DNA from 4 places in the Kitasatospora sp. NEAU-CNBT7 genome. Region 1 is predicted to be linked to each of the others. Evidence: riboswitches for the same ligand, from Rfam matches in the RefSeq annotation. Region 1 holds a riboswitch; each other region holds the start of a gene.
What was found. Region 1 has a riboswitch for cyclic di-AMP ahead of AC2TEW_RS19575 (M23 family metallopeptidase). Riboswitches for the same ligand answer to the same signal wherever they lie in the genome.

Region 1 (7,353 bases):
GTCCGGGCCCACGGGTCCGGTCTGTCACTGCTCGGGCCGCGGACTGCTGCCGCGGCCGGCCGGGGATCAGGCCTCGGTCGACTCCGCGGCCTCGTCGGCGGCGGCCTCGGTGCCGGCCTCGGCCGACTCCTCGGTCTCCTCGTCGTCCTCGAAGGTGACGATCTCGCCGTTGGTGTCCTTGACCTCGGCACCCTCGACCACCAGGGCCAGCGCCTTGCCGCGGGCGACCTCGCCGACCAGCAGCGGAACCTGGCCGCCCTGGACGACCTGCTGCGCGAACTGGTCCGGGGTGAGGCCGGAGCCGGCGGCGCGGCGGATCAGGTGCTCGGTGAGCTCCTCCTGGTTGACGCCGAGCTCCTCCTTGCCCACGATCTCGTCCAGCACGAACTGGGTCTTGATGCCCTTCTTGGCCTGCTCCTCGGTCTCCGCCAGGAAGGCCTCGAGGGTCTTGTCCTGGGTGGCCAGGTAGGCCTCCAGGGTCAGGCCCATCGGCTCCAGCTGGTGGTGCTCGAGGTTGTGGCGGCGGGTCTCGATCTCGTCCTTGAGGAGCTTCTCCGGGTACTCCATCTCGACCAGGCCGAGCAGCTCGTCCAGGACCTTCTCCTGCGCCTGGGTGGCCTGGTCGAACTCCTTCATGCGCTCCAGGCGCTTGCGGGAGTCGGCACGCAGCTCCTCCAGGGTGTCGAACTCGCTCGCCAGCTGGGCGAACTCGTCGTCCAGCTCGGGGAGCTCCTTCTCCTGGACGGCGGTCACGGTGACGGTGACCTCCGAGTCCTTGCCGGCCTGGGTGCCACCCTTGAGGGTGGTGGTGAAGGTCTTGGACTCACCGGCGGACAGGCCGATGACGGCCTCGTCGATGCCGTCCAGCAGGCGGCCGGAGCCGAGCTCGTAGCTCACGCCGGTCGCGGTGCCGTCCTCCGGCACCTCGCCGTCGACCTTGGCCTCGAGGTCCACGACCACGACGTCCTCGGCCGCGGCGGCGCGCTCGACGTCCTTGACCGAGGAGAAGCGCTCGCGCAGCTGCTCCAGCGACTTGTCGATGTCCTCGTCGGTGACGACGACCGGGTCGACGACCACGCTGATCGAGGAGTAGTCCGGCAGGGCGATCTCCGGGCGGACGTCGACCTCGGCGGTGAACTTGAGGTCACCACCGTCGACGAGCTTCTCGACACCCTCGATGTCCGTGATGTCGGGCTGACCGAGGACCTCGATCTTGCCCTCGTCGACGGCCTGCGTGTAGAAGCGCGGCAGCGCGTCGTTCACGGCCTCCTCGAGCACCGCGGCACGGCCGAAGCGCTGGTCGATCACCTTGTTCGGGATCTTGCCCTTACGGAAGCCCGGCACGGTGACCTGCTGGTTGATCTTCTTGTACGCCGCGTCGAGGCTGGGCTTGAGCTCCTCGAAGGGCACCTCGACGGTGAGTCGAACCCGAGTGGGGTTCAGAGTCTCGACGGCGCTCTTCACGGTTGGGTCTCCTAGGGGGCTTGCGGTCGGGTTGTCTCCGCCCGGCCCGGTACGGCCGGGGCGGCCGAGCGAGCGGGCGAGACGGGCGATGGGCGGTTGGAGCTGCATCTCCCGTGGTGGGCCGGACGGTGAGCGTGACTCCTCGCCCTCGGGCGGTTGACCTGCGAGCATGCCACAGGGACTACCGCCAGCAGCCCATCCTACCGGTACGGCGAAAGACGGACGAAAGACGGAGTCCCGGGTGCCCTCGCAGGCCCGCCGCGGGGCCGCCACCGCGCTCGACGACAACAGGGCCCCGTCCGGTGGACGAGACCCTGCCGCACACTGTCGGGGTGACCGGATTCGAACCGACGGCCTTCCGCTCCCAAAGCGGACGCGCTACCAAGCTGCGCCACACCCCGTGGTGCCGAGAGGAAGCGTACACGGCGGCCTCCCCCCGTCCGGCGCATTATCAACCCCCGCCGGAGCGGAAGCGACGTGCACTCCACCGCCCCGACCAGGTACGCTGGGCCCGACCTCGCGGCCGCACCGTCGGCCGGGCGGTCGTGTACAGTCCGACGTGCCGTCAACTGCACGCACGCGGGTGTAGCTCAATGGTAGAGCCCCAGTCTTCCAAACTGGTCACGCGGGTGCGGTTCTCGCCACCCGCCCCAACGTTTCGTCCCCGGGCCGGAAACCAACTCGCCGGCCCGGGGCCGAAGTCGTGTGAGGGCGCGTCAGCTCTCCGGGCCCACCGGGTGCCCGTCATCGTCGAGGTGCGTCCGCCGCCAGATCTCGTTCCAGCTCCACGGGGCGGCCGGCACGATCCGGTGCTCCCGCGCGCACGGGCACGGCGCCGGCGCCCACCCGCACCGGCCGCACAGCTCGACGCGGCCGCATCCGGTCGGCTGCGCCACCGGCGCCCCCTCGTCCCCGCAGGCCGGGCAGCCGGGCAGGTCGGCCCCGTCCAGCAGCGCGTTCCGCCGCCGGACGTAGTCGGGCAGCCGCAGTGGCGGGTGGCGGTTCGGATCGTCGTACCAGGCACGGGGCGAGCCGTCCTCCCTCACCCGGCCCCGCAGCCACCACGGCCGGGGCTCCGGTGAGGCCCGCCGCCCGGCCCGCTTCTGCGCCCGGCGCCGCGCCTCGAACTCCTCGGCCCGGATGCGCCACAGCTCGCGCGCCTCGTGCAGTTCCTCCACCGCCCGCACCAGCGCGGCCGGATCGTCCTCCAGCCGCCGCGGGATCCGGGCACTGAGGGTGAGGTGGTGGTACGTCGCCCGCAGCCCGTAGGGGGCGAACCGGGTGAGGCAGGTGCGCAGCGCGCTGTGCCGCCGGTGAACGGGGAGCCGGGCGTCGTGCACGTGCGTCCGGTGGGTCAGGAAGCTGGTCATGCGGTGCACCCGGGGTCCACCGGACCGGTCGCGGGTGGGGCCGGCCCCCGTACCGGCGCGGGGCCGTCGGGTGGTCGGGGGCCCGGTAGGGGTGGCAGTGGTGTCATCGGGCGATCATGCCGGGCCGGGCGGCCGGACCGCGAGGGGATTCCGGCGGTGGCGCGCTCCCGCGGAGGGCCGGGCCGGGCCAGGCGGTGGCGGACATGCCGCGGGCCCGGCCCCGGACGTGGTGTCCCGGGCCGGGCCTGCGGCAGGTACCGGCTGTGGTCGGTCGCTCCTGGGAGGATCAGACCTTGACGCCGTGGGCGGCGAGGTACGCCACCGGGTCGATGTCCGAGCCGTAGGCCGGGCCGGTGCGCACCTCGAAGTGCAGGTGCGGGCCGGTCACGTTGCCGGTGGCGCCGGAGAGGCCGATCTGCTGGCCGGCGGTGACGGTCTGGCCGACCGAGACGCCGATCGAGGACAGGTGGGCGTACTCCGAGTACTTGCCGTCGGCGTGCTTGATGACGACCTCGTTGCCGTAGGCGCCGCCGTTGCCGGCGGAGACCACGGTGCCGGCCGTGATGGCCTTCACGGAGGTGCCGGTGCCCACGACGAAGTCGACGCCGGTGTGGTAGCCGGACGACCAGTTGGAGCCGGCCTGGTGGTACGGGGTGCCGAGCGGGCCGTTGACCGGGGCGACATAACCCGAGGTCGCCGGGGTGGCGGCGGCCGGGGTCTCGGCGGTCTTCGGGGCGGCGGTCTTCGGCGCGGCCGGCTTGGCGGTCTCGGCCTTGGGCGCCGCGGCCTTCGGGGCGGCGGCCTGCGGGGCCGGGGCGACCGGGGCGCGGTGCTCGGAGCGCGAGGCCTTGGCCGGGGCCTCGGCCTGGTGGCCGCCCACGGTCAGCTTCTGGCCCGGGTAGATGAGGTTCGGGTTGTCGCCGACGACCTGGCGGTTGTCCTGGTACAGCTTCTGCCAGCCGCCGTCGACATGCTGGGCGTCGGCGATCTTGGACAGGGTGTCGCCGTGGACCACCTGGTAGCTGTGGTCGGCGGCCGGAGCGGCCTCGGCGGCGGCGGGCGCGGCCTGGTCGGCGGCCGACGCGGAGACGGTGCCGTGGGCGTCAGCAGCGGTGTGCGCCTGGGCGGCGGTGGCCGGGAGCGCGACGGCAGCGGTGACGACACCGGTGGCGACGGCGATGCGGGTCAGTCGGGACAGACGGGGACGACGGTGCTTGCCCTTGGCGGACATTGAGCGGTTCCTTCTCCGACGCCTGCGAGGTGAGCTGTCGGGTTCGGACGGGAGATCGCCCGGCCGCGAGAAGACGCGGCTTCACCCCAAGCCGTCCCGGAACACCGGAAACGGCACTTACCTTGGGTCCCCCGCTCCTGCCGTGCACGGATGAGGTGCGGTCGGCCCCGGGCAGCGGCAGGACTCGGCGTTCCGCCCGGTGGCCCCACCCGGCGTTTGCCGGGCAGGTCACGAAGCAAAGCCCATGAGGCGTATACGTAGCAAGTGATGGCCCGTAAGAAAATCAAGGCCGGATAAGATCAACCGGGCCGAAGGTCACGCTCCGCTGCGGCCCTGCGGCCCACCGCAGCCGAAGCGCTCACGACGGGCTGATTCGCGGGCGACGCAGCGTTGCCGTCGGGACGTTCTGCGCCCGCCCGGTCACCCGAGGTCACCGCACCTGCGGGTTCCTGGTGACTCCGGTCACCCCCGCACCGGCCCCCGCGGTGGCCGCACCCGGCTCCGGGCGCCCGCGCGGGCCCCTGCCGCCGCGTTCCGGCCCCCACCGGAGGGTCCGGACCCGGCCGGCCCGGCCCTCGGCGCGGTTTCCCGCGCGCGGGCGAGGGCCGATAGCCTCACACGCGTTCGATTCCGCCCCACCATTCGAGCAAGGAGCCGGCCGTGCGCCCGCAGCACCGACTGGACGTCATCCAGCGCAGTGTGATCCGCGAAATGGCGCGTCTCGGACGGCACTTCACCGTCGACGGCGAGGTGCTGCGCGGGCCCGGCACCACCGCGCTGGCGGTCCGCGAGCACCCGGGCGACGGCGGCTCCGGCCATGTCGACCTCGGCTACGTGCTGCAGCTGGGCCGGGCGGACGGGCCGGTGGTCTGGGACTGCGCGGCCGGTCTCGGGCGGACCGAGGAGGAGCAACTCGACAACGCGGTACGGATGTGGGCCACCACCACCGCCAGCGCCGTGGTCGAACTGCTGGACCGGCGGGGCGAGCACGGCGACCATTACCGCTCGCCGGAGCTGCCCGGCTGGCACGCGGTGCAGGGCCCGGCGGCCGTGTTCGGGTTCGGCTCGCGGCAGTTGGCCGACTGGCTGGCGGACCACCAGCCGCTGCCGGCGCTGGCCGAGGCGCTCCGTCCGGAGCTGACCGGGCCGCAGGTGAACGGCGTGAAGCTGTTCCTCGGCGGCCGGGCCGGGGAGGACGTCGCCGAGGTCCGGGTCAACGGGGTCGTCTCCGACCGCGCCTCGGCCGTGCTGCGCTCACTGGACTGGCCGCGTGGCGAACGCCTCTGCTGGGCCCGGCTGTTCGTGCTGCTGGTGGCCGAGGCCCCCGAGCCGCCGGCCGTCGCCGCCCGCCCCGCGTCCGCCGCCGTGACGGCCGCGCCGGGCCGCCGGACGGGGCTGCTCGGCCGCTGGCGGCGCGCCAAGCCGCAGCGCGGGTAGGACCGGTCCGGGCCCGGCGGGGGCCGGGCCGGGGCAGGACGAAGCGCCGGGCGGCCCTGGCCGACCGGCTCGACCGCCGGGGCGGAGGATCAGCCCGCGACGGAGGAGATCGTCGAGGCCAGCTGGGTGAGGAAGTCCTGGATCGGCTTGGCGGCCGTGGACTGGCTCACCATGAACCCGAACAGCGCCGCGATGATCGCGTGGCTGGTCTTCAGCTGCTTGTTGCGGATGAAGATGACGACGATGATGCCGAACAGCACCAGCGCGGAGACGGAGAAGGCCACCCGGACTCACTTCCTCATTTCATGGCGGGGATTCGGGACGGGACCGGACGGCCCCTGGCGGACAGGCCGTCCCGCCGCGACCGGAGTGCCGCGGAGCAGCCGGAGCCCCCCGATGACAGCTGCGTGGCGCACGATCCGCCCCCCATCCCCCGAGTCTCGACCAGCCCACCCGGACTCAGTGTGGTCGCTCGTGCGGACTCCGTAAAGGACTTGCCGGAAGCCGGGGACGAAGATCCCGGGATGTGGGACGAATTTCCGCCGTCCGAGACGATAGCGGAGCCCTTCTGACGGGCCGTCGGCAGGGCCCGGGCAACCGGCCCGGGACGGCGGAATCCGGCGGTCGGCCTGCGAGGAGATCCACTGCGCCCGCCCGGTGCCGGAATGGCCGAAGATCACCACTGCGTGTTGACACCACCGGCCGCCGCGCTCGCCGGCGCCGGACGGCCCCGGTTCAGCGCCGCCAGAGCAGCAGCACGGCCCGGTCGTCGTTGACGTCCTTGGCGACCGTCTCGATCAGCCGGCCGGCCGCGCCGCGGCTGCCGACGCCGAACTGGCCGCCGGCCACCAGCCGGTCGGCCTCCCCCATCAGCCGGTCCATGCCCTCGGTGAGGTCCCGGCCGGGCACCTCGACCATGCCGTCGGTGCACAGCAGCAGCACGTCGCCGTGGCCGAGCCGCCCCCGCACGCCGTCGAACTTGGCGCCGTCGTAGACCCCGAGCAGCGGGCCCTCGGCCTCCTGCACCTCCCAGCGGCCGGCCCCGGCCAGCCGCTGCATCCCGGGCAGGTGCCCGGCCGAGAGCAGCTCGTACTCACCGGTGTCCAGGTCGAGCACCAGGTGGACGGCGGTGGCGAAGCCCTCGTCCCAGTCCTGCCGGAGCAGGTAGCCGTTGGCCGCGGGCAGGAACTCGTGGGCCGGCAGCGAGCCGAGCAGCCCGCCGAACGCGCCGGACAGCAGCAGCGCCCGGGAACCGGCGTCCATGCCCTTGCCGGAGACGTCCGCCAGCACCGCCTCCAGCACCCGGCGGCCCGGACCGGTGCGGGCGGCGACCACGAAGTCCCCGGAGAAGGACTGGCCGCCGGCCGGGCGCAGCGCCATGTCGGCCTGCCAGCCGTCGGGCAGGGCCGGGAGGCGGCCCTGGACCCGGATCCGTTCGCGCAGGTCGAAGAGCATCGAGCCGCCGCCGCGCCACGGCACACCGACCCGGCTGCGGAACTGGGCGACCAGCAGGCCGGCCACCCCGACCGCGCCGACCACCAGCGCGGCGCCGGGGGTCACCCCGTAGACGTACTGCTCGGGGTGGCTGCTGCCGACCCGCTCACCGGTGTGGATCAGGGACTCGGTGGACAGGCCGAGCGCGGCGGCGCCGTAGAGCAGGACCAGGGTGCCGGGCCGCAGCAGCATGGCCCCGGCCAGGATCGGGAGCACCAGGGCGGTGGGCGGGACCCAGTCGGGGACGGCCACGTTGAGCAGGACCAGCAGCGGGATGGCGAGCAGGAAGGCCGTGAAGGCGAGCCAGTCGGCGCCGTCGCCGCGGAAGTAGTCGACCCCGGCCCGGCGGACCCGGCG
Region 2 (7,353 bases), on a different contig from region 1:
CGGAGCTGCTGGCCGCGGCCGCCGAGGAGACCGGCTGCCCGAGCGCCGCCCCGCTGGGCGCCTACCCGACCGTCGGTCAGCTGATCGCCGGCAGCTACCTCGCGCAGCTGCCCGCCCCGGCGCCGCTCGAGGAGGAGCACGCCGAGGAGCAGCCGGAGGGCTGAGCCCCCGCGCGACCCGCGACATCGACCGGCCTCGGCCCCCGCGTGGGGGCCGAGGCCGGTTGCGTCGGTGACGGCCGGGATCAGGTCACCCGGGTGGTCGGCACGGCCGCGTCGGCGAGCCGGACGGACGGGGTGACGGGCTGGCGCGGGCCGTCCGGGACGTCGGCCGGGGTGGTGGAGGCGTTCCATGCCGGGGCCGCGGCGACGCCCTGGGACTTGTTCAGCTCGACCGCCTGGGCGTCCCCGGCCTTGCGCAGCACGATCCGCTTGGGGGTCGGCGACTCGGGGTCGAGCCACACCTCGTTGCCGCTGAACGAGCAGTCCAGCACCTGGATGTCGTCCGGCTGCCCGTCGGTGGTGGCCCGGAAGGCGACCCCGGCCTTGCGGTAACCGGTCATCCGGCAGCGGCTGATCGTCACCGGCACACCGGCCAGCTGGTGCTTGAGGGTGGAGACCGCGTAGTCGGACTGGCCGGCCGCGTCGATCAGCAGCCCGTCGAAGACGGTGCCCTTGTCCCGGCCGAGCGCGTGCACGGCGATGCCGCCGGCCGCGTTGCCGTACAGCACGCTCGAGGTGTAGTCGAAGTCGTTCAGGTAGGCGCCGTGCTCGATGCCCCAGCCGCCGTTGTGGTACGCGACGAACTGACCGACCGTGTGGTGGTGCTGGGCGTTGAGCCAGACGAAGATGCCGTTCTCCAGGTTGTTGTGCGCCAGGCAGCGTTCGAAGGTCCACACCCCCTCGCTGGTCTCCGGCCACTCGTAGCCGGAGGCGCCGGTGGCGCCCTGCACGCCGACCGCCACGCAGCCGGTCGCCTTGCTGCCGCTGCCCGCGCCGAGGCTGAAACCGGTCAGCCGGTAGCCGCGCGGGTTGGGCTCGAAGACCGTCCGGGAGGCGACGCAGGAGTCGTAGACGATGTCGTCGGAGGGGCCCTGCGGGGTGCGGGTGTCCTGCGGGCCGTCCCACCAGTAGGCGTCCTCCCAGGTGTTGTGGCTGATGCAGCTGCGGAAGGTGACGCCGTGGCTCATGTGCGGGACGAAGGCGTGGTTGCCCGCGTCGCGGACCACCACGCCCTGCACCACGGTCCCCCGGGACGCGTCGGCGAGCATGTGGAAGTGCAGCCCGTACCGGCCGAGCACCGGGTCGGTGACGGGCTTTCCGTTCCACTGCTCCTTGCCGTTGGTGCGCGGGCCGAGCCAGCGCAGCGCGGCGTGCCGGACGTCCGCGCGGCGGGAACTGGTGAGGTGGATGTGGGCCCGGCCCTGTTCGGTGCCCTCGACCCGGACGTTGCGGGTCAGGTTGAGGACCTCGGCGCCGACGGTGACGCCCGCGCCGACCGCGACCCGGGGGTGGGCGTACTTCAACGGACCGTCAAGGACGACCGTCGCGCCCTTGACCTGACGGACCGTGCGCAGGTCGTACTGGGCGGAGAAGTCGTCACCGCTGTCGGGGGCGGCGGTCGGGGTGACGGCCAGTTCGTCGCCCACCTGCCAGCCGGCGGGGGCGGCCGCGAGGGTGATGCTGGTGTCGCCGGCCTTGAGCGCACCGGCGGCCCGGACCCAGGCGGTCCGGGCGGCGCCGTCCAGCCGCAGGTAGCCGGCGCCGGTCACCCACAGGCCGGTGTCGGTGTCGACGACGGTCATGCCGCCGCCCTGGAAACGGCGCTCGTCGACCCCGGGGAACCTGACCGTGTGCACCACCGCGTCGGCGGGGGACGCACTCAGGGTGCCGCGGACCTCGATGTTGCCCGCCGAGCTGAGCGTGAGGTTCTTGTCCTTGGCGAAGACCAGCGAGCCGGCCGGCTCGATCACCAGGGACCCGACGGTGGCGTCGGTGTCCAGCAGCACCTGGTCGGTGATCCGCACCGCGCTCTTCGGGCCGGGGACGCTGCCGCCCCAGCCGGCCGGGTCGGACCAGCGGCGGCCGCCCTCGGCGACGGTCGGCGGCGGCTGTTCGGAGGGCGGCGGCGCCGAGGCCGCGGGCGACGGGGTGCCGTGCTGGTGTCCGCTCGCGGTAGGCGGGGCGGCGGTCCGGCCGGGGCCGGGGCGGCGGGCCCCGACCGGACTCTGCCGGACCGCCTCCTCGCCCGCGACCGCGGCGACGATGCCGACGGCCCCCCAGATCAGCAGCGCACGGCGGCTGCTCCCGGCGGGCCGCTTGGGCGCGCCGCGGTGCGAATGGGGCCGGCGGGCGGGGGCCGGCTGCTCCCCGCCCTCGCCCGGCGGCTGCGGCGGTCTCTGCTCTGGCTCCACGGTCGGTCGTCCCTCCCGGGCCGCAGGTCCGGCCCTGTCGACTGCAGCATAGGCAAGTCCCCATCCGTTAAAGGCTTTTGCGCGAAAGCGAGCGATTATGAACGGTCCGGGCGAGGTTTATCGATCATGAAGGCCATGCGCGGGCGATGTGACGACGCTCACACATATTTGCGGTTTCAACTTATCTCTGCCTAATGTCCTCCCACGTTCGTGGTCACACGGACCCAGCCACCCGGAACGCCGAGTCCTGCCGCCGGGTGCGCTGGCAGTGCCGAAAACGCACCGCGGCAGGAGCGGGGGAACCAGGTAGGTCGCCCGGAAGCGGTACGCCAGTACCAGGACCGGGCTTGGGGTGAAGCCGTGCTCAGCGCGGCCGGGCAACTCCAGCCCGAATCCGACAGCTCACCTCGTAGGCGTGGGAGAGGAACGCGTCTTCATGCTGCCCATCAGCGCCTCCAAGCGTGCCCGTCGCATCATCGCCACCACCGGTGTGGTCGGCATCGGTCTCACCATCCCCTGCCTGACCGCCGGTTCGGCCTCCGCCGCCTCCGTCGCCACCTGGGACAAGGTCGCCCAGTGCGAGTCCTCCGGCAACTGGAGCATCAACACCGGCAACGGCTTCTACGGCGGTCTGCAGTTCACCTCCAGCACCTGGGCCGCCTTCGGCGGTACCTCGTACGCCGCCCGCGCCGACCTGGCCACCAAGGACCAGCAGATCGCCGTCGCCGAGAAGGTGCTCGCCTCCCAGGGCCCCGGCGCCTGGCCGGTCTGCTCGGTCCAGGCCGGTCTGACCAAGGGCGGCGAGGCCCCGCAGATCAACACCGGTGCCGCCGCGAGCGCCCCGGCCGCCACCGCCGCCAAGCCGGCCGCCCCGGCCGCCGCCCCGAAGCCCGCCGCCGCGCCGAAGCCGGCCGCGCAGCAGGCCGCCCCCCAGCAGGACACCCACCAGTGGGCGGGCAAGCAGTGGGACGGCAAGCAGTGGAACGGCCACCAGGGCGCCCACGACTACACCGTCCGGGCCGGTGACTGGCTGTCCCAGATCGCCGAGAAGAACCACGTCCAGGGCGGCTGGGAGAAGCTCTACGAGCTGAACAAGTCGGTCCTCACCGAGGGCGCCGACGTCATCTACCCGGGCCAGCACCTGAGCCTGGGCGACGACACCGCCACCGCCGCGCCGGCCGCCCCGGCCGCCGCGCCGAAGCCGGCCACCGCCGCCCCGGCCGCGGCCACCGCCGCCAAGCCCGCCGCCGCCACCCAGGCGACCGGCTCCAAGGCCGCCGCGATCAACTTCGCGCTGTCCAAGGTCGGCCAGGCCTACGTCTACGGCGGCAGCAGCGACGGCGGCTGGGACTGCTCCGGCCTGACCCAGGCCGCGTACCGTCAGGCCGGCGTCTCGCTGCCGCGCGTCGCCGCCGACCAGGCGGACACCACCACCCGGGTCTCGCTCGACTCCCTCCAGCCGGGCGACCTGCTGTTCTGGTCCAACAACGGCAGCAACTCGGGCGTCTACCACGTCGCCCTGTACGTGGGTGACGGCAAGTACGTCGAGGCCGCCAACCCGCGTGCGGGTGTCCGGGTCGAGACCATCGCCGACTACGCGCCGGACTTCGCCGGCCGGATCTGATCGGGGATCCACCGGGCCGCAGCCCTCGGAGACCTTCCAGGTTCCGGGGGCGGCGGCCTAGGCTACGGCGAGTCGACTCCGAGGAGCGCCCGCCATGGCCAAGGTCACCATCACCCTCGACGCCGATCTCGCGATCGAGGTGATGCTCCAGTCCGGCACGAGGAATCCGCAGGACGCGGTCGAGCTGATCGTCCGTGACTACCTCGACCGCACCCGGCGCACCGAGGCGCGGACCGGCGACGCGGCCGACCAGCAGCGCCTGAACCACCGCAGGCCGGTCGTCGAGGAGGGCTGAGGAGCCGGACCCGACGCCCTCACCCCCGAAGACGTGCGTGACGGCCCGGAGACCTCCCGTCCCCGGGCCGTTCGCCGTACCCGGACCGGGCCGGTCCCCGGGCCTGTCCGACCGTCCGCGGCGGATCGGCGTGCGGCCCCGCCGGCTCCACCGGCCCCGGGGCGGAGAGGGTGCCCCCCATGCGCGGCGGCCCGGCCGGTCACGCCGGACAGCAGCCCTCGTACCGGGTGGAATCGGGCGATCCACCGAGGCTCCGGACGGGCTCCCGGCGCCGGACCCCGGCGGGAACGGCCCGACGGCCCCTGGCGTGCCGCCACCGGGTGGGCCGGGCGCCCGGCGGCTAGAGTCGGGGCAGATGGCCCACCGGACGGGGGATCGTGATCGCCCATGGCGTCGACTTCCACGCAGTGGCCCCGCTACGTGCGGGCGGCCCCGTGGGCGCTGGTGGTCGCGGGCCTGGTCTGGGACTCGCTCTCCCCCGCCGACTACTGGGGCGACCCGATGGTGGCGGCCGCCTCGGTGCTCGCCGGGGCGCTGCTGTCACTGCGCGACACCGTCGCGGTCGGCGCCGCCGTCCTGGTCGGGATCCTGGTGCTGACCGTGCTGGACGGTTCGGTCGGCACCACCGCCGGCTACCTGGAGCTGGCCAACACCGCGTTCGCCGCCCTGATCGGGATCTGGGTCAACCGGGTGGTGGCCCGGCACGGCCGCCGTCTGCAGGCGGTCCGCTCGGTGGCGGAGACCGCCCAGCGCGCGGTGCTGCCCGCACCGCCGGCCAGGGTCGGCCGGCTGGAGGTGGCCGCCCGCTACCGCGCCGCCCACACCGACGCACTGATCGGCGGTGACGCGTACGCGCTGCAGCGGACCCCGTTCGGGGTGCGGGCGCTGATCGCGGACGTCCGGGGCAAGGGGCTGCCTGCGGTGGCCGCCGTCTCGGTGCTGCTGGGCGCGTTCCGGGAGCACGCCGACGGCCTGCCCGATCTCGGCGCGGTCGCCGACGGCCTGGAGCACTCGCTGACCCGGGAGGCCGCCGAGGCGACCGAGGAACTGCGGATGGAGGGCTTCATCACCGCGCTGCTGGTGGAGTTCACGCCCGGGCCGGGCGGGCTGCGGCTGCTGAACTGCGGGCACCCCGGGCCGTACCTGCTGTCCGCCGACGGCTCCCGGGTGCGGCGGCTCGACGCCCGCGAGCCGGGGCTGCCGCTGGGGATGGGCGGACTCGGGGCCGGGCGCCCGGCGGTCGAGGAGTGGCCGTTCGCTGCCGGGGACACCCTGCTGCTGGTGACCGACGGGGTGACCGAGGCGCGGGACGCCGCCGGACGGTTCTACGACCCGGCTCGGCGGCTGGCGGGCCGGGGCCCGTTCGACGGTCCCGGCCGGGTGATCGACACGCTGATCCGGGACGTCGACCGGTGGACCGGCGGGCCGCGCGACGACGACATGGCCGTCCTGGCGCTGACCGAGAGCACCGCGGGGAGCCCGGCCTCCGGGCCCAACTCCCCGCCGCACTAGACCTCGTACCGGCCTCCCGGACCGCCCCGGACCGGCAGGCGCTACCGGCCGCCCCCGGCCGCGCCGGTGGAGCCGCGCATCACCAGCTCGGGCTGGAACATGAACTCGACCCGCTGGGTGGCGTTGCCCCCGACCTCCTCCAGCAGGGCGTCGACGGCGGCGGTGGCCATCGCCTCGACCGGCTGGCGGATGGTGGTCAGCGGCGGCTCGGTGAACGCGATCAGCGGCGAGTCGTCGAAGCCGACCACCGAGATGTCCTGCGGCACCGCCAGACCCCGCCGGCGGACCGCCCGGATCGCGCCCAGCGCCATCATGTCGCTGCCGCAGACGATCGCGGTGCAGCCCTTGTCGAGCAGCGCCCCGGCCGCCGCGTCCCCGCCCTCCACGCTGAACAGCGTGTGCTGGATCAGCTCCTGGACCTGCTCGGGGGTGCTGCCGAGCAGCTCCCCGACGGCCGCGGTGAACCCCTCGATCTTGCGCAGCACCGGGACGTACCGGCGCGGGCCGATGGCCAGGCCGATCCGCTCGTGGCCGAGCCCGACCAGGTGCTGGACGGCCATCCACATCGCGGTCCGGTCGTCCGGCGAGATGAACGGCGCGTCGATCCGCTCGCTGTAGCCGTTGATCAGCACGAACGGCACCTGGCGGCCGGTGAGCCGGGCGTAGCGGTCGTGGTCGGCGCTGGTGTCGGCGTGCAGTCCGGAGACGAAGACGATGCCCGCGACACCGCGCTCGACCAGCATCTCCACCAGTTCGTCCTCGGTGGCGCCGCCCGGCGTCTGGGTGCACAGCACCGGGGTGAAGCCGTGCCGGCTGAGCACCTGCTCGATCACCTGGGCCAGCGCCGGGAAGATCGGATTGCTCAACTCCGGCGTGATCAGGCCGATCAGGCCGGCGCTGCGCTGGCGCAGCCGGGTCGGGCGCTCGTAGCCGAGCACGTCGAGCGCGGCCAGCACCGTCTGCCGGGTCGTCGCGGAGACGCCCGCCTTGCCGTTGAGCACCCGGCTGACGGTCGCCTCGCTGACGCCCGCCTGTGCCGCGATGTCTGAGAGTCGCGCCGTAGTCACGATCCCAGAGCCTATTGCAACCACGTCAGGCCGCCCACCAAATGGCACAGTCCGCGGGCAGAACGGTCTCGCCGTCCACCACGGTGAGCTCCGCCGAGGCGAGCAGGACCCGGCCCGGGGCGGCCGTCCGGACCGGCTCGCCGGTGGTGTTGACGGTGCAGACGAAGGAGCCGTCGGCGCTGTCGCGGCGGAAGGCCAGCACGCCCTCGGGCGCGTCCAGCCAGGTCACCTCGGTGCCGGCCCCGAGCGCGGGGTGCTCGCGGCGGACGGCCAGCGCGGAGCGGTACAGCTCCAGGGTGGAGGTCGGGTCGCCGGTCTGGACCTCGACGCTCAGCCCGGCCCAGGTGGCGGGCTGCGGCAGCCAGCTCGGGCCGCCCGGGGTGGGTCCGAAGCCGTACGGGGCCTCGGTGCCGGACCACGGGATCGGCACCCGGCAGCCGTC
Region 3 (7,353 bases), on a different contig from region 1:
GCCGACTCGGTGCAGGTCCCCCCGGTGTCCGACCACGCCGGCCACACCGGCACCGGCGTCGCACTCGGCTGCCACACCCTGGGCCTGCGCACCAAGTTCGCCGACTTCCTCGGCGACGATCCGCAGGGCGAGCTGGTACTGGCCGCCTGCCGCCGCCACGGCCTGGACTTCAGCCACGTCCCCGCACCCGCCGGCACCCCGCGCGGGGTGAACCTGGTGGACGCCGCGGGCCGGCGGCTGTCCTTCTACGACGCCCGGCACCCGGCCGGCCTGCGGCTGCCCCGGGAGTTCTGGCTGCCCCTGGTGGAGCGCTCCCGGCACGTCCACCTGTCGATCACCGGTGTCACCCGCGACCTCTTCCCGGACGTCCACCGGCTCGGCGTGACCTGCTCGACCGATCTGCACGCCTGGGACGGCGTGAACCCGCACCACCGCCACTACGCGCTCGGCGCCGACCTGGTCTTCCTGTCCGCCGCGGGCTGCCGCGGCCGGCACGAGGAGGTGATGCGCGCGGTGCTGGCCGAGGGCCGGGCCGAGCTGGTGGTCGCGACCGCGGGCGCGGACGGCAGCCACCTGCTCACCCGGGAGCGGGACGAGGTCCGGCACTTCCCCGCCACCGACCCCGGACGGCCCGTGGTCGACAGCAACGGCGCGGGCGACGCCTTCGTCAGCGGATTCCTCAGCCGCCGGCTGGCCGGCCGGCCGGTGGAGGAGTGCATGCGGGCCGGCGCGGCCGCCGGCGCCTGGGCCTGCACCTCCGCGGGCACCCACACCGCGCTGATCGGCCCGGACCGGCTGGCCGCCGCCCTGCGCTGACCGTACGGCCGGCCGCCGTCAGGCCAGCCGGGCCGCCTCCGCCGTCCACAGGGCGGTGAAGTACGCGGCGCTGATCCCCAGCCGCGCCCGCAGCACCCGGTCCAGCACCGCGTCCGGGCTCTCCCCGGACGCGGGCCGACCCGAGCGGCCGTACTCCTGGTAGAACCCGACCAGGCCGCGCTCGCCGAACTCCCGCGCCAGCACCTCGCAGGCCAGCCAGGACAGCTCGTACGCCTGCCCGATCCGTTCGGTGCCCGCCGTGAACGCGGCGTCCGTCGGCAGCGCCGTCGGCGCCCGGCCCGCCGCGACGTCCTGGGCCAGCGCGGGCGCGATCTGCCGGGCGGTCCGCCCGGTGCCCAGGTACGCGGTGTGGTCGGCAACGCCCTCGGACAGCCACATCGGGGTCCATGCGTGGGTGTCGGCCCGGGTGGCGACATGGGTGGCCTCGTGCGTGACGACCACCCGCCGGCCCAGCTCGCTCAGACCCCGGTACGCCTCCGGGTTGACCACGATGCGGTCCGCCGGGGTGTGCTCGGGCGCCCCCGCGGCGGCCACCGTGACCGCCGCGATGCCCTGGTAGGCCTCCGGTGCGACATCCAGCACGCGGGCGAAGTCGACCTCCGTGGCGGGGAGTTCGAGCAGCAGCCGACCGGCCCAGGCATCCCCCCAGACCGCGTCGACGTCCGGCACCGCGCGGTCCGCCCGGGCGGCCAGCTCGGCGACCCGGTCCTGTTCGGCGAGCCCCAGCACCAGGCAGTGCGCACCGCGCACCGCGCGGACCGTACCGAGGTCCCACAGCGCGGGGGCGCCGGCCGGCTCGTCCTCCGCCAGCCGCCAGCCGTCGGCGAGCCGGACCAGGGCCAGCCGCCGGGTCAGCGTCGCCGGATGGTCGTCCAGCCCGGCCAGCCGGTGGTCGAGCTCGGCGGTGACGGTGATCCGGTCCGCCTCCGGCGGCGGCTCGGTGAAGCCGGTCAGCCGGTAGGCCAGCGCGGCGAACGGCACCTGCGCCAGCCGGTCCAGCGCGGCCTGCTGGGCCGGCTGCGCGGCGGGCGCGGTGCCGGCCGCGAGCGCGGCCCGGTCCAGCCCGAGCAGTGCCTGCGCCCGGCGCGCGAGCAGGTCCTCGACCACCGGGCGCAGCGGTGCGGCGCCCGGCGCGACGGCCGCCGCGGGCCGGGCGGCCGGCCGCAGCAGCGGCAGCGAGAGCTGGGCCAGGCCGCCGGCCGCGAGCAGCAGCGCGGTGCGCCGGGACAGCACGGGCCGCCCGTCCCCGGACCCCGGGGGCAGGTTGGTCACCAGCTGTTCCGGCTCGCCGCTCAGACCCGTACCACCCCGGAGACGGGCATCGCGTTGACGCTCTCGTAGCGGACCCGGGCGCCCGGGTACGGCGCGTGCACGACCACGCCGCCGCCGGCGTACATGCCGACGTGGTGCATGTCGTTGTAGAAGATCACGAGGTCTCCGGGCCGTGCTTCGCCGAGGCTGATCCGCTGCCCCGCGAAGGCCTGCGCCTGCGAGGTGCGGGGCAGGGTCACTCCGGCCTGCCGCCAGCTCCAGTACATCAGACCGGAGCAGTCGAACGTACGGGGACCGGTCGACCCGTACACGTACGGCGATCCGATCTTGCTCACGGCGGCGGCCAGCGCGGCGGCGGCCCGGCCGGAGGAGGGCGGCTGGTCGCCGAGGTCGATCCGGTCGGTCCCGCGGGTGGCGCGCTGTTCGGCGGCGCGGGCGTCGTCGGCGACCATCCTGGCCCGCTCGGCGGAGCCGAGGCCGTTCAGCAGCCGCTGGGCCTTGGCGAGCCGGCCGCGGACCTCCGACCTGCTCTGGGCCAGCGCGCGCCGGACCTCCTCCAGTTCGGCGAGCTTGGCGCCGACCTCGGAGCGGCGCTGGTCGAGCCGGCGCTGGCGGTCGAGCACCAGGCGCAGGGTGTCGTTCTGCCGCTGGGCGGCCTGGTCCAGCGCCCTGGCCCCGGCCAGGTACGCGTCGGGGTCGGAGTCGAGCATCAGCCGGACGCCGGGGTCCATCCCGCCGGCCCGGTACTCGGCACCCGCCAGGGCGGCGAGGTCCTGCCGGAGCCGGTTGAGGTCCTCCTGGCCGGTGGCGACCTGGCTCTGCAGGACCGAGGTCTCGTTCTGCAGCCGCTGCTGGTACTCCTGGGCGGCCTCGAACTTCTGGCTGGCCTGCTCGGCCTCGTCGTAGAGCCGGTCGACCTGGGCCTTGACGTCCTGTTTGGCGACCGGCTCGGCGGGCGGCCCGGGCAGCGCCCGGGCGCTGCCGGCGACCGTCACGCCGAGGGCGGTGGTGGTCGCGGCCGTGACGGCCAGCGCGCGGGCGAGCCGCCGGACGCCCGGCAGGTGGGGACGGCGGTGCACGGTCATGCGGCGGCGACTCCCGTTCCTCGGGCCGGGCCACCGCCGCCGCCCCGGGCGGGGGCGGCCGTCCTCGCGGAGGTCCGGGGGCAGACGTTAGCGAGTCACGGCGATCTAGTCCAAACCCCTCCAGTAGCGAATATTTGACCACTAATCGGACACCTGGCCCAAGGCCGCGAAGCCTCGCAGGCCCGGGGCACAACGCCGCCGGCCCGGCGCTCACGGGGAGCGCCGGGCCGGCGGACGAAGGGTGCGGACCGCGTCAGGGGCGGACGATCGCGTTGATCGGGCTCATGGTCGCCGTCTCGTAGCGCACCACGGCACCGGTGTGCGGGGCGTGGATGACCTGGCCGTTGCCCACGTACAGCGCGACGTGGCTGGCGCTGCTGTTGTAGATGATCAGGTCGCCCGGCTGGGCGTTGGCGATGTTGGTGCCGACGTTGGTCCCGGCGCTGCGCTGCTCCTGCGAGGTCCGCGGCAGCGACACACCGGCCTGCGCGTAGGCCCACTTCATCAGGCCCGAGCAGTCGAAGCTGTCGGGGCCGGCCGCGCCGTAGGAGTACGGCGTGCCGAGCTTGGACTGGGCGGCCGCGATGGCGGCGGCGGCGTGCGAGCCGGCCGGCACGTTGACGGCCACGTCGGTGCGGGCCGCGTCGCGGGAGGCCCGCTCGGTGCTCTGACCGCCGGTCGCCTTGGCCTTCGCGTCGGCGGCGGCCTTGGCCTCGGCCGCGGCGAGCTCGTCGCGCTCCTTCTGGGTGAGCGAGTCGAGCAGGTTGCGGGCCTGGGCCAGCTTGCCCTGGATCTCCTCCTTGTCGGCCTTCAGCCGCTGGGTGGTGGAGTCCAGCTCGGCGAGCTTCTGCTCGGCCTCGGCCTTCTGCTGGTCGAGCTTGGCCTGCTCGCCCTTGAAGGACTTCAGCACGTCGGCCTGGGAGCTGCCGACCTGGTTCATCGCCCCGGCCTGGCCGAGGAAGGAGTCCGGGCTGGCCGACAGCATCAGCTGCACGGTCTGCGGGATCCCGCCGGTGCGGTACTGCTCGGCGGCGATCTCACCCAGGCTGCCCTGAATGGTGCTCACCTCGGCCTGCTGCCGCGCGACCTGGTCCTGGAGCTGGGAGACCTGCTTCTGCAGCCCCTGCTCCTTCTCGACCGCGGCGTTGTACTCCTCGGTCTTGACCTCGGCCTGCTCGTTGAGCGTGTCGACCTGCTGCTTGACCTGGTCCTTGCTGGGGGCCGGGTCGGCGTGCGCGCCGGCCTGCGAGGACAGGGCCACCGCGGTGGCGGCGGCAGCCGTCAGGATCGAGACACGGGCCCGGCCGGCAGGCTTGGGACGACGATGGGACGCCACGAAGGCGGACTCCTTCTCCCTCACACCGCCTACCGGGTGAGCTGACGGGTTCGGGCCGGAAGAGACGCCCTACGACGCCTCACCGGCCACCCGTCCGGCACGCGGACCTCCGCGCGCCGCCGTGGCGGCCGACCTGGCGCCGATTCACCCCGAGGAACGTGGTTCCCCGGCTCCGATCGACAGCGACCCCCGTCAGGGGCTTCCCCGTGGGCAGTCGAACTGCCCAGCTGCGTCTCGGACTCGGCGGCGACCACCGTTGCCACCCGGGTTGGATGGACGACTGGGCGGCGGTCCGTGGGATGACCCTAGTAACCCATCCGTGATCCGTTCAAATCGTTGTCAGAAAAAAGTCGTAATTCTGGCTAAGTTCGATTGTGATTACGACCGACAGTGACGGGACATCTACGCTCGGCCGATAAGTATTACGAATATGGCCGGATAATGGGACACCCGGACGTGTCGGAGATCACAGCGCGATCTCGACCCGTCCGGGCGTCCATGGAGAGCTGCAGCGGCGTCAGTTCATCCCGAGTGACACCGAATGTCCGATATGGGACAGGGTGTCAGACCCGGCGGATCGTCTTGATCGGCATCGCGTCGGCCTTCATCACCTTCACCACGTCACCGGTGTGCGGGGCGTGCACCACCAGGCCGTTGCCGATGTACATCCCGACGTGGTGCGCGTCGCTGTGGTAGATGACCAGGTCGCCGGGCTGGGCGTTGGCGATGTTGGTGCCGACGTTGACGCCGACCGTGGCCTGGCTCTGCGAGGTGCGCGGCAGCGAGACGCCGGCCTTGGCGTAGGCCCAGACCATCAGGCCGGAGCAGTCGAAGCTGCTCGGGCCGGTGGCGCCCCAGACGTACGGCGAACCCTGCTTGCTCATCGCGGCGGCGACCGCGGCCGCGGCGTAACCGCTCGCCGGGGGAAGGTTGCTGAGGTCGAACCGGGAGTCGCTGCGGGAGGCCTTGTCACCGAGCACGGCGGCCCGGTCGGCGGCGCTCAGCTGGCTGAGCAGCTTCTGCGCGTCCTGGAGCTTCGACTGCACCTCGGCCTTGGCGTCGTTCAGCGCCTGGGTGGAGCGGTCCAGCTCGGCGAGGACGGTCGCGGCCTCCTGCTTCTGCTGGTCCAGCCGGCGCTGCTGGTCCTTCAGCGACTTCAGGGTGTCCGCCTGGGTGCTGGCGGCCTGCTCGAAGCTGGAGGCCTGGGCGAGGTAGCCGTCCGGGTCCGCGGAGAGCATCAGCTGCATCGACGGGTCGACACCGCCGGAGCGGTACTCCTGCCCGGCCACCGCGGCCAGCCCGGAGGCCAGCTCGGTCATCTGGCCCTGGCCGCGGGCGACCTGGTCCTGGAGCTGGTCGGCCTGCTTGCGCAGCTGGTCGGCCCGCTCCTTGGCGCCGTTGTAGCGCTCGGCGGCCTGCTCCTGCTCGTCGAGCAGCTTGTCGACCTGCGCCTTGACCTCGTCCTTGTTCGGCTTGGCGGGCGCCGCGTGGGCGCTGACCTGGGCGGACAGGGCGACCGCGGTCGCTGCGGCAGCGGTCAGCACGGTCACCCGCGCACGGCTCGGCTGCTTAGGACGGCGGTGGGAGGCCAAGGGGGTAGCTCCTTCTTCCTGCTGGACTCACCCGAACGAGCGAAAGTCCGGAATATAGGTTTGACGCCAGACCCTAGTGAAGATCAAGCTCCGGCGCCACTCCCCTATCGGAACGAACTTCCTACCCGCCAGGGCCGTTCACGCCGCCGACACATCCTGGCCACGCACGGGTGACGGCCGCTCAGCCCGATTGACGCCCGGCAGCCCCCGGACACCCGACCGGCGGGCCCCCGGGCACCCGCCCGGCGAGATCCCGGGCACCCGACCGGCGTCCCCGCCCGCCCGCCGGGAGGGGACGCTACGCCCGGGCCAGCCGGTTCAGCAGCAGCACCGAGGCCACCGGGCGTGCGCCGGCCTTGCGCACGCCCTCCGCGACCTCCTTGTCGGTGGACACCACCACCACCGGACGCCCCTGCGGCTCCGCCCGGACCAGACGGCGGATCAGCTCGTCCGCGGTCTCCCCGGTCCGACTGAACCGCACCCGCACCCCCCGCGGCGGCGCCATCATCACCGGCACGTCCAGGTCCTGCCCGTCGAACACGCAGGTCACCTCGGCCTGGGTGCGCTGCGCCAGCATCGCCAGCCCGCCGAGCAGCCGCATCCGCTGCTGCTCCAGCGGCAGCGCCGGGTAGCCGGACTTGGTCACGTTGTAGCCGTCCACCACCAGGTGGACCTGCGGGATCGCCAGCAGCTGGTCCAGCAGCGCCGGGTCGTCCTCGGCCAGCCCGCGCCTGGCCACGTCGTTCGGCGAGGCGGAGACCGGGGCCACCGCGTCCACCAGGTCCGCCGGGCGCAGCTGCGCGACCGGCAGCGCCAGCTCCCGCTGCAGGCCCTGCGCGGACTGCAGCACGGTGTCCAGCAGCAGCCGCAGCCGCATGTCCTCCACGCTGCGGCCCTCGCGCGCGGAGCGGCGGCCGGCCTCGACCGCGGCCTCCAGCTCGGTGACCCGGTGCTTCAGCCGGCGCGCCTCGCTCTCGGCCGCGCTGCGCTCGGTCGTCCCGGCCGCCCGCAGCGCCTCCAGCTCACCGTGCAGCTTGCGGCTCTCGGCCTGCGCCCGCCGGGTGTCGCTCTCCAGGCTGCGGACCCGCTTGCGCAGCGACTCGGCCTCCTTGCGGACGCCCTCCGACTCGGCCCGCTGGCGCTCCAGGTCGGCCCGGGCGGTGGCGCGCACCTCGGACAGCTCCTCCTGGAGCTTCTCGACCAGCCGGGCGGCCTCCGCGGCGGCGCCCTC
Region 4 (7,353 bases), on a different contig from region 1:
AGGCCTGGATCCCCGGCAGGCCGTCCAGGCCGTCCAGGTCGGGGCTGCCGCCGGAGACGGTGCCGAGCAGGTCGACCGGGACGTCGGGGGCGGTGATCGCGTCCGGGACCGGGCCACGGTCGCCGGCGGGGGCCGCGTGCGCGCTGGGGGCGGTCAGGGAGGCCACCACACCCACGGCGAGGGAGGCGACGGCGAGCATGCTTCGCTTCTTCATGCCCTGCCCAACGCCCGACGGCCCCGTCAGGACACGGGTGGCCCAGCGCCTGCCCCGCGCCCGGCGGCGGGCCCGGCCCGCGGCCGGACTCAGGCGGGCGCCCGGCCGGGCCAGTCCCGCAGCCCCGCCGTCAGGACGCCGGTCACCCGCTGCTGGGTCACCGTCAGGTCCTCCGCCAGTTGGAAGCCGCCGCCGGTGGTCAGCGAGGCGAAGCCGTGCGCCACGGCCCGGACGGTGCGGGTCGCGTGCACCGCCTCCGACCCGGTCAGCCCGTAGCCGCGCAGCACCGCCATCACCACCTCGACCAGCCGGGTGGCCGCCGCGGTCAGCGCGGGGTCGGCCGGATCGGGCGCCTGCGGTATCGCCGCGTACCGCTCGGGGTGCTCGCGGGCGTAGCGGACGTACGCCGCCACCAGTGCCTCCACGGCCTCGTCCGTGCTGCGCCCGAGGGCGGCGGCGCCCAGCCGGTCGGCCAGTTCCTCGGTGACCCGGACGGCGATCAGCCGGCGCAGTTCGGCCAGGCCGCCGGGCACGTGCTTGTACAGCGAAGGGGTGGCGACCTTGGCCCGGGCGGCGACGGCGGCGAGCGTGAGGGCTTCGCCGCCCTGCTCGTCGAGCAGGGCCAGGGCGTGGTCGACGACGGCGGCGGGGGTGAGTCCGGCCCTGGGCATCAGGCGACCTCGTGCAGGAAGGGGAGCAGAGCATCGGCGGTGGCCTGCGGGAAGCCCGCCATCGGGTAGTGGCCGCCGCCGTCGATCATCACCTTACGGCCCTTCAGCGCGGCCGCCTGGCGGTCGGCCACCAGCTCGGGGTCCGGGAAGTCGACGTCCTTGGTGCCCATCAGCACCAGGGCCGGGCAGGTCACCGCGGCGGTCCAGCCGACCGGGGCGGAGTCGCCGGAGACGTAGCCCCGGGTGGCGGCCTTGCGGCCCGGCTCGCGCAGCATCGCGACCAGCCCGGCGCGGTAGGCGTCGAAGTCGGCGGGGCGCGCGGTGGGGAAGTAGAGCTTCTGCGCGGCGCCCCACAGGGCGGGGAACTGCACCAGGGCCGCACCGAGCGTCTTGACCAGCGCCTTCTGGAAGGCGTTCGGCGGGAGGTTCTCGATGAAGGCGTCGATCAGCACGATCCCGGCCACCAGCTCGGGCCGGTCGCCGGCCACCTTGACCACGGTGGCGCCGGTGTAGGAGTTGCCGGCCAGGACGGCGCGCCCGATGCCCAGGTGGTCGAGCAGGGCGACGACGTCCGTGGCGATCGCGGCCGGGGAGTGGTCGGTGAAGCCGGTCGAGGAGTCGCCGAGGCCGCGCAGGTCCATGGTGATCACCCGGTGGCCGGCGGCGGTCAGCAGCGGGACCAGGTGGCGGTAGGTGGCGCGCCGGTCCAGCATCCCGGGCAGCAGCACGACCGGCACGGACCCGGCGGCGGCGCCGGACCCGGCGGACCCGGCCGCCGAGTCGTCGAAGGCGATCCGGCCGCCGGGAACGGTGACGTACTGGGTGACGGTGCTGTTCATCGCTGCCTCCTGGGCTCCTCGGCGGATGCCCGGCCGGTCCGGCGAGCTCCCGTGACCACAAAGCTAATGCTAATAGCCTTAGCCGTCAAGGGTGCCACGGGGGCATCCGCGGCCCTGGGGTAGCGTGCGGGTGATCACGGTCCCGGGTACCGGCCCCGCCCGCCGGTTCGAGCGCCAGGAGGCGTCGTGCCCTTCATCAACGTCAAGCAGCTGTCCGGCCGCAGCGACGACCAGAACGCCGAGATCACCCGTGCCCTGACCGAGGCGTACGCCAGGGTGACCGGGGTGGATCCGGAGAAGATCTGGGTCGCGGTGGAGGAGATCCCGCCGACCCACTGGTCGGCCGGCGGCGAGACCTTCGCGGTGCGGAAGGCGAAGGAGTCCGGGGGCGCGTGACGCCCCGGCGGCCCGTCCGGCCGGCCGCCCGGGTTCAGGCGCCCTCGACCCGGAACGGGTCGTGCTCGGCGAGCAGCTTGTCCAGCCTGGCCTGGTCCACCCGGCTGGTCAGCTCGTCCGCCTCCTGGCGGTCGCGGATCACCTTCGCCAGCGTGAACGCCGAGGTGATCTCGTACAGCAGGCCGACGGCGAGGAATCCGCGCATCCAGGCGTTGACCGGGAGATAGGCGATCCCGATCGCCAGGGCCGAGGTGGCGAGTGCGAAGGAGACCACGGCCTGGCCGAAGTACGCCGCCGTGGTCCTGGTCTGCATCTTTGCGGTCATGCCGGTAGGTTCTCCAACTCGCCTTTCCGGCACATGAGTACGGATACTCAACCGGTCGGTAGCGGTCCGTCACCGCCGGCGGGCCGAATCCGGGTGAACCGCCCCGGGCGCCCGGTTCGGGTGCCAAAGTGTTGTCCAGGGCGCTTGGAATCATGGCCCTCATGGGATTAACTTTCGATAACGCAGCGCGGTACGAAACGCCGTAGCCAGACGGCACCGTGCGCCATCGCTCAATCCGCGGGCACGCCCTCAACCGGCGGGCCCGGGGAGCCGGGGAACCACGTTCCTTGGGGTGAATCGGCGGGGCCCCGGCCCGGCCGTAGGAGACCTTCCTGCTCCGAACCCGTCAGCTAACCCGGTCGGCGAGAGGGAAGGAAAGGAGCACGCCTCAGTGGCGTCGACGCACCCGCTCCAGGGCACGGCCGCAGGCACCCAGCTGCTCGACCACCCGGGGGACCGCCCCCACCCGGTGGAGGGCCACCCGGTGGACCTGGGCGCGGACGCCTCCCGGCACCGGATGCCCCGTCAGGCCAGGAGCGGCGGACCGCTGCTCGGCGTCACCGCGATGACCGCGGCCCTCGGCGCCACCGGCTTCGGCGCCGCCACCCCCGCCCAGGCCGCGCCGGTGCCCGCACCCGCGGTCACGGCCGCCGACGCCGCCGGCGACGGCGCCCCGTCCGCCGCCGACCCGGGCCTCGCGCTCGCCGCCCGGATCCAGCAGCAGGCCGACGGCCGCGCCGCCGCCGAGCAGGAGGACGCCCGGCTCGCCGCCGCCCAGGACGCCGAGGCCAAGCGGGCCGCCCAGCTCGCCGCGTACGAGACCGCCGCCCGGCAGCAGACCCCGCAGACCCAGCCGCAGCAGCCCGCGCCCGCCGCCGCCCCGCAGCCGGCCGTGCAGCCCGGCGCCCCGCTCGCCCTCCCGGTCACCGGCTACACCCTGACCGCGCACTACGGGCAGTCCGGCTCCTACTGGGCCCACCTGCACACCGGCCTCGACTTCGCCGCCCGCACCGGCGCCCCGGTCGGCGCGGTCGCCGCCGGCACCGTCACCTCGGCGGGCTGGTCCGGCCCGCACGGCTACCGGGTGATCCAGACCCTGCCCGACGGCACCGAGATCTGGTACTGCCACCTCTCCCGGATCGCCACCGCCGCGGGCGAGGTCGCCCCCGGTACGGTGCTCGGCGCGGTCGGCGCCACCGGCACCGTCACCGGACCGCACCTGCACCTGGAGGTCCGCCCCGGCGGCGGCGCCCCCGTCGACCCGCTGGCCTGGCTGCAGGCACACGGCCTCAACCCGTAGGCCGCCGCCCCGACCCGACGGGCGGGCCACCGCCTCGACCCGTGGGCCGACGCCTCAACCGGCGGGCCACGGCCCGGCGTCGCCCTCGGCGTCGGCGGCCTCCTGCGCCGCCGCCTCGCGGGCGGCCAGGTACTCCTCGATCTCCTCGTTGCCGGGCTCCGGCGCCAGGTCCGGGTACTCCTCGACCAGCAGCGCCGGCAGCCCGGGCACCGTCCACTCGCCGTACAGCCGCAGCGCCTCGACGGTGACCGCGGCCTCGAAGCCGTCGAAGTCGCCCGCCAGCTCCTCGGGCATCGGGCGGCCGAGCGCCGTCAGCTCGGCCAGATTGCGGTAGCTGCGCTGCATCAGACCCTGCTCCAGCAGCAGCCGGGCGCCGTCGGTGGCCATCCCGATCATCAGCAGCCGGGTCGGGCCCCAGCCGCCGTCCCGCTCCTCCGGCTCCAGACCGGGCGCCGCCGCGTACACCGCCAGGCGCTGCTCGGCCGTCAGCTCCCGGAAGGCGTCCAGCCAGCCGCGCACCGCCTCCGGATCGGCGGTGTCCACCCCGTCCGCGCGCAGCAGCAGGGCGTACAGCCGGGGCCAGGTCACCAGGTCGGACCGGCGCAGCAGCCCGCCCAGCACCTCGCCCTGCCACTCGGCCTCCTCTCGCAGCCGCTCGTACCGCTTGGTGTTCAGCCGCCGGGCCGCCCGCTGGTGCTCGATCAGCGCCAGCACCGCGTCGCCGTACCCCTGCGCGCCGCCCGACCGCCCGTCGCCGCCCGGCTGCCCGTCGGCGTCCGGCTGTCCGGACAGGTCGGGCTGCACGTACAGGTAGAGCCGCTCGTACAGCAGCTGCTCCAGCAGCGCCGAGCTCAGCTCCGGGTAGCCGTCGTGCATCCGGGCGCCACTCAGCTCCAGCAGCGCCAGCACCGTCCGCAGCGCCTCCTCGGGCACGGCGGGCCGCCCGGCCTCGGCCGCGGCGGCGAGCAGGTCGGCGGCGCGGGTGTGCGGGATGAGCTGCAGATCTTCGTCATTCACGGACAAACCGTAGCCGGTGCCCGGCGGCCGCCCGGGTAGGGTCGGGCGCCATGGACCAGGTACGGCTGTCCGGCCCCCGGCTGACCCTGCGCGAGTACGCCCACACCCCGCAGGAGGTGGCGGCCCTGCACGCGGTCCTCGGCGACCCGGACACCGTCCGCCATCTCGCCTTCGAGCCGTACGGCTTCGAGGACTGCGCCGACCAGATCGAGCTGTACCTGGAGGAGGCCGAACGCGAGCCCCGCACCGTCTACCGCCTCGCCGTCCGCCGCCGGGCCGACGGCGAGCACGCGCCCGCCATCGGCACCGCCGCCCTCACCCTCGAGGGCGACCGGGCGGCGCAGCTCGGCTTCGCGCTGCGCCGGGACACCTGGGGCCTCGGCTACGCCGGCGAGATCACCGGACTGCTCTGCCGGCTCGGCTTCGCCCGGCTCGGCCTGCACCGGCTGGCCGCCCGCACCGACCCCGGCAACCTGGCCTGCGCCCGGGTGCTGACCAGGGCCGGATTCCACCGGGAGGGCCGGATCCGGCACGACCTCTGCCGGGCCGGCCGCTGGCTCGACTCCGACCAGTACTCGCTGCTGGAGCACGAGTGGCGCCCGGATCCCGGGGCCCCGGCCCGCCCGGGGGGTGGGGAGAACCCCACCCCCGATCCGGCAGCGCACCGGATACCCCGCTGAGCGCGGCTTTGGCACCGTAGGACCCGTGAGTACGGACGAACTCGAGGGGCCCGAGATGACCACCAGCACCGCCGCCCACGGCATCCGCGCCGACCGCCGTCCCGACCACCGGCCCGACGAGCGGCCGGCCTTCTGGAAGGCCCCGTTCAGTGCGGCGACCTACCGCGAGGTGGGGTTCGTGGTCACCGGGCTGCCGGTCGCGGTGATCGGCTTCGTCCTGGTCGTCACGCTGTTCGCGGTCGGGACGGGGCTGCTGGTCACCGCCGTCGGCCTGCCGCTGCTCGCGCTGCTGCTCACCTCCGCCCGCGGCCTCGGCGCGCTGGACCGCGAACGCCTGCGCACCCTGCTGGCCACCGAGGTCACCGCCCCCGCGCCGGTCCGGCCGTCCCGGCGCGGCTTCTGGGGCGCCGTCACCGCCCGGCTCGCGGACGCGGCGGGCTGGCGGGCGGTGCTGTACCAGGTGGTGATGTTCCCGTGGGCGGTCGCCACCTTCATCATCACCGTGACCTTCCTGGTCACCGGGTGGGTGGTCGCGCTCTACCCGCTCTACCACTGGGTCTTCAAGCGCTACCTGGGCTGGCCCGGCTACCGGGTGGTCGAGTACACCGGCAGCCACGGCGACTACCACACGTACTACATCACCTCGCCGTACCAGATCGCCGGTGTCTCGCTGATCGGGCTGGTGCTGGTGGTCCTCACCCCGAAGATCGTCCACGGCCTCACCAACGTCCACCGCCTCGCCGCCCGCGGCCTGCTCGGCGCCCGCTGACACCACCGGGGCGATACCCCCGCCGGGCCCGGCGGGGGTATTGCCGCGCTCCCCGGTGCCCGTTCGGTCCGGCCGGCGGGCGGACCGGCGGCCGGCGTGATCGGCTGGGACGGCCCGCCCCGCGCCCGGCCCGGGTCCGCCCGGCCCAGCAACCGCCAGGAGCCGCCATGTCGTCCGTCCTGGTCACCTCGCGGTCGCTGGACGAGTACTGCGGCCTGTTCGGCCTTACCCGCGCCGCCCTGCGCGCCCTCCCCGGGCCGCTGCTCGACTGCCCGGGCGGCGCGGCCGGACTGGTGGCCGAGGCCGGCGCGCTCGGCTGCCGGGCGGTCGCCGTCGACCCCGGGTACGCGGTGCCGCCGCCCGCCCTCGCCGCGGCGGCCCGGGCCGGGCGGCAGCGGATGGCCGAGGCCATCGGCGCGGACCCCGCGCGCCACCTCCCCCGTGGCCGGCGGGCCGACCGCTACCTGCGCAGCTGGGACCGGGCCCGGGAGCTGTTCGCCGCGGACGCGGCCGCCCACCCGGAGCACTACGTGGCCGCCGCGCTGCCCCGACTCCCGTTCGCGGACGGGGTGTTCGCCCTCACCCTCAGCAGCTACCTGCTGTTCGCCTACCCCGAGCTGTTCCCCCCGGCCGACCGGCTCGCCGCCCTGCTCGAACTGGTCCGGGTCACCGACCCGGCGGGCGAGGTGCGGATCCACCCGCTGCACGACTCCACCGGCCGCCGCTTCCCCGACCTGGACGAGCTGCGCGCGGACCTGGGCCGGTGCCGGGTCAGCACCGAGGTCCGGCGCTACGGGCGGCCGGTCACCCACCGGGTGCTGGTGCTGCGCGCGGCCGACCACCGCCGCCGGGCAGCCGCCGCGGCGGTCAGCGCGGAGCCGGTACGGAACCGGGAGCCGTCGGACCGGCGGGCGTCGGACCCGCAGGTGTCGGAGCCGCGCCCGTCGGGCCCGCAGCGTCCGGGGCCGGAACGGCCGGAGCCGTGGACTCCCCGGCGGACGCCGGACCGCTCGGCGGCGGCCCGGCCGGGACGGACCCGGCGCCGGCCGGCTCCGGAAGCCGTCTGAGCACCTCCTCCGCGACCGCGCGCCGCCGCGAGTACGGCGGCACGTTCCGGGAGTTGCGCATCTTGTAGCGGACCG

Region 2: linked by a shared signal. The riboswitch ahead of AC2TEW_RS08480 (transglycosylase family protein) and the one ahead of AC2TEW_RS19575 (M23 family metallopeptidase) in region 1 are both predicted to bind cyclic di-AMP.
Region 3: linked by a shared signal. The riboswitch ahead of AC2TEW_RS34340 (C40 family peptidase) and the one ahead of AC2TEW_RS19575 (M23 family metallopeptidase) in region 1 are both predicted to bind cyclic di-AMP.
Region 4: linked by a shared signal. The riboswitch ahead of AC2TEW_RS02710 (M23 family metallopeptidase) and the one ahead of AC2TEW_RS19575 (M23 family metallopeptidase) in region 1 are both predicted to bind cyclic di-AMP.

Annotation. Positions count from the first base shown of each region.
Region 1 is NZ_JBXQQB010000014.1:47,889-55,241, reverse strand. It holds gene tig (trigger factor) at 67-1,464, opposite strand; tRNA gene AC2TEW_RS19590 (tRNA-Pro) at 1,792-1,865, opposite strand; tRNA gene AC2TEW_RS19585 (tRNA-Gly) at 2,044-2,117, shown strand; gene AC2TEW_RS19580 (hypothetical protein) at 2,181-2,834, opposite strand; gene AC2TEW_RS19575 (M23 family metallopeptidase) at 3,121-4,065, opposite strand; cyclic di-AMP (ydaO/yuaA leader) riboswitch at 4,070-4,233, opposite strand; gene AC2TEW_RS19570 (DUF6348 family protein) at 4,726-5,502, shown strand; gene AC2TEW_RS19565 (hypothetical protein) at 5,592-5,786, opposite strand; gene AC2TEW_RS19560 (PP2C family protein-serine/threonine phosphatase) at 6,238-7,353, opposite strand, start outside.
Region 2 is NZ_JBXQQB010000005.1:12,772-20,124, forward strand. It holds gene AC2TEW_RS08470 (sirohydrochlorin chelatase) at 1-164, shown strand, start outside; gene AC2TEW_RS08475 (G8 domain-containing protein) at 245-2,413, opposite strand; cyclic di-AMP (ydaO/yuaA leader) riboswitch at 2,673-2,842, shown strand; gene AC2TEW_RS08480 (transglycosylase family protein) at 2,850-4,037, shown strand; gene AC2TEW_RS08485 (hypothetical protein) at 4,132-4,332, shown strand; gene AC2TEW_RS08490 (PP2C family protein-serine/threonine phosphatase) at 4,720-5,844, shown strand; gene AC2TEW_RS08495 (LacI family DNA-binding transcriptional regulator) at 5,886-6,911, opposite strand; gene AC2TEW_RS08500 (glycoside hydrolase family 13 protein) at 6,937-7,353, opposite strand, start outside.
Region 3 is NZ_JBXQQB010000042.1:24,561-31,913, forward strand. It holds gene AC2TEW_RS34325 (carbohydrate kinase family protein) at 1-816, shown strand, start outside; gene AC2TEW_RS34330 (hypothetical protein) at 835-2,109, opposite strand; gene AC2TEW_RS34335 (C40 family peptidase) at 2,130-3,194, opposite strand; gene AC2TEW_RS34340 (C40 family peptidase) at 3,448-4,530, opposite strand; cyclic di-AMP (ydaO/yuaA leader) riboswitch at 4,541-4,725, opposite strand; gene AC2TEW_RS34345 (C40 family peptidase) at 5,094-6,122, opposite strand; gene AC2TEW_RS34350 (NYN domain-containing protein) at 6,421-7,353, opposite strand, start outside.
Region 4 is NZ_JBXQQB010000001.1:590,012-597,364, forward strand. It holds gene AC2TEW_RS02685 (hypothetical protein) at 1-214, opposite strand, end outside; gene AC2TEW_RS02690 (TetR/AcrR family transcriptional regulator) at 304-885, opposite strand; gene AC2TEW_RS02695 (alpha/beta fold hydrolase) at 885-1,724, opposite strand; gene AC2TEW_RS02700 (tautomerase family protein) at 1,911-2,120, shown strand; gene AC2TEW_RS02705 (YiaA/YiaB family inner membrane protein) at 2,155-2,445, opposite strand; cyclic di-AMP (ydaO/yuaA leader) riboswitch at 2,663-2,825, shown strand; gene AC2TEW_RS02710 (M23 family metallopeptidase) at 2,837-3,745, shown strand; gene AC2TEW_RS02715 (hypothetical protein) at 3,800-4,762, opposite strand; gene AC2TEW_RS02720 (GNAT family N-acetyltransferase) at 4,813-5,442, shown strand; gene AC2TEW_RS02725 (sensor domain-containing protein) at 5,468-6,211, shown strand; gene AC2TEW_RS02730 (hypothetical protein) at 7,079-7,353, opposite strand, start outside.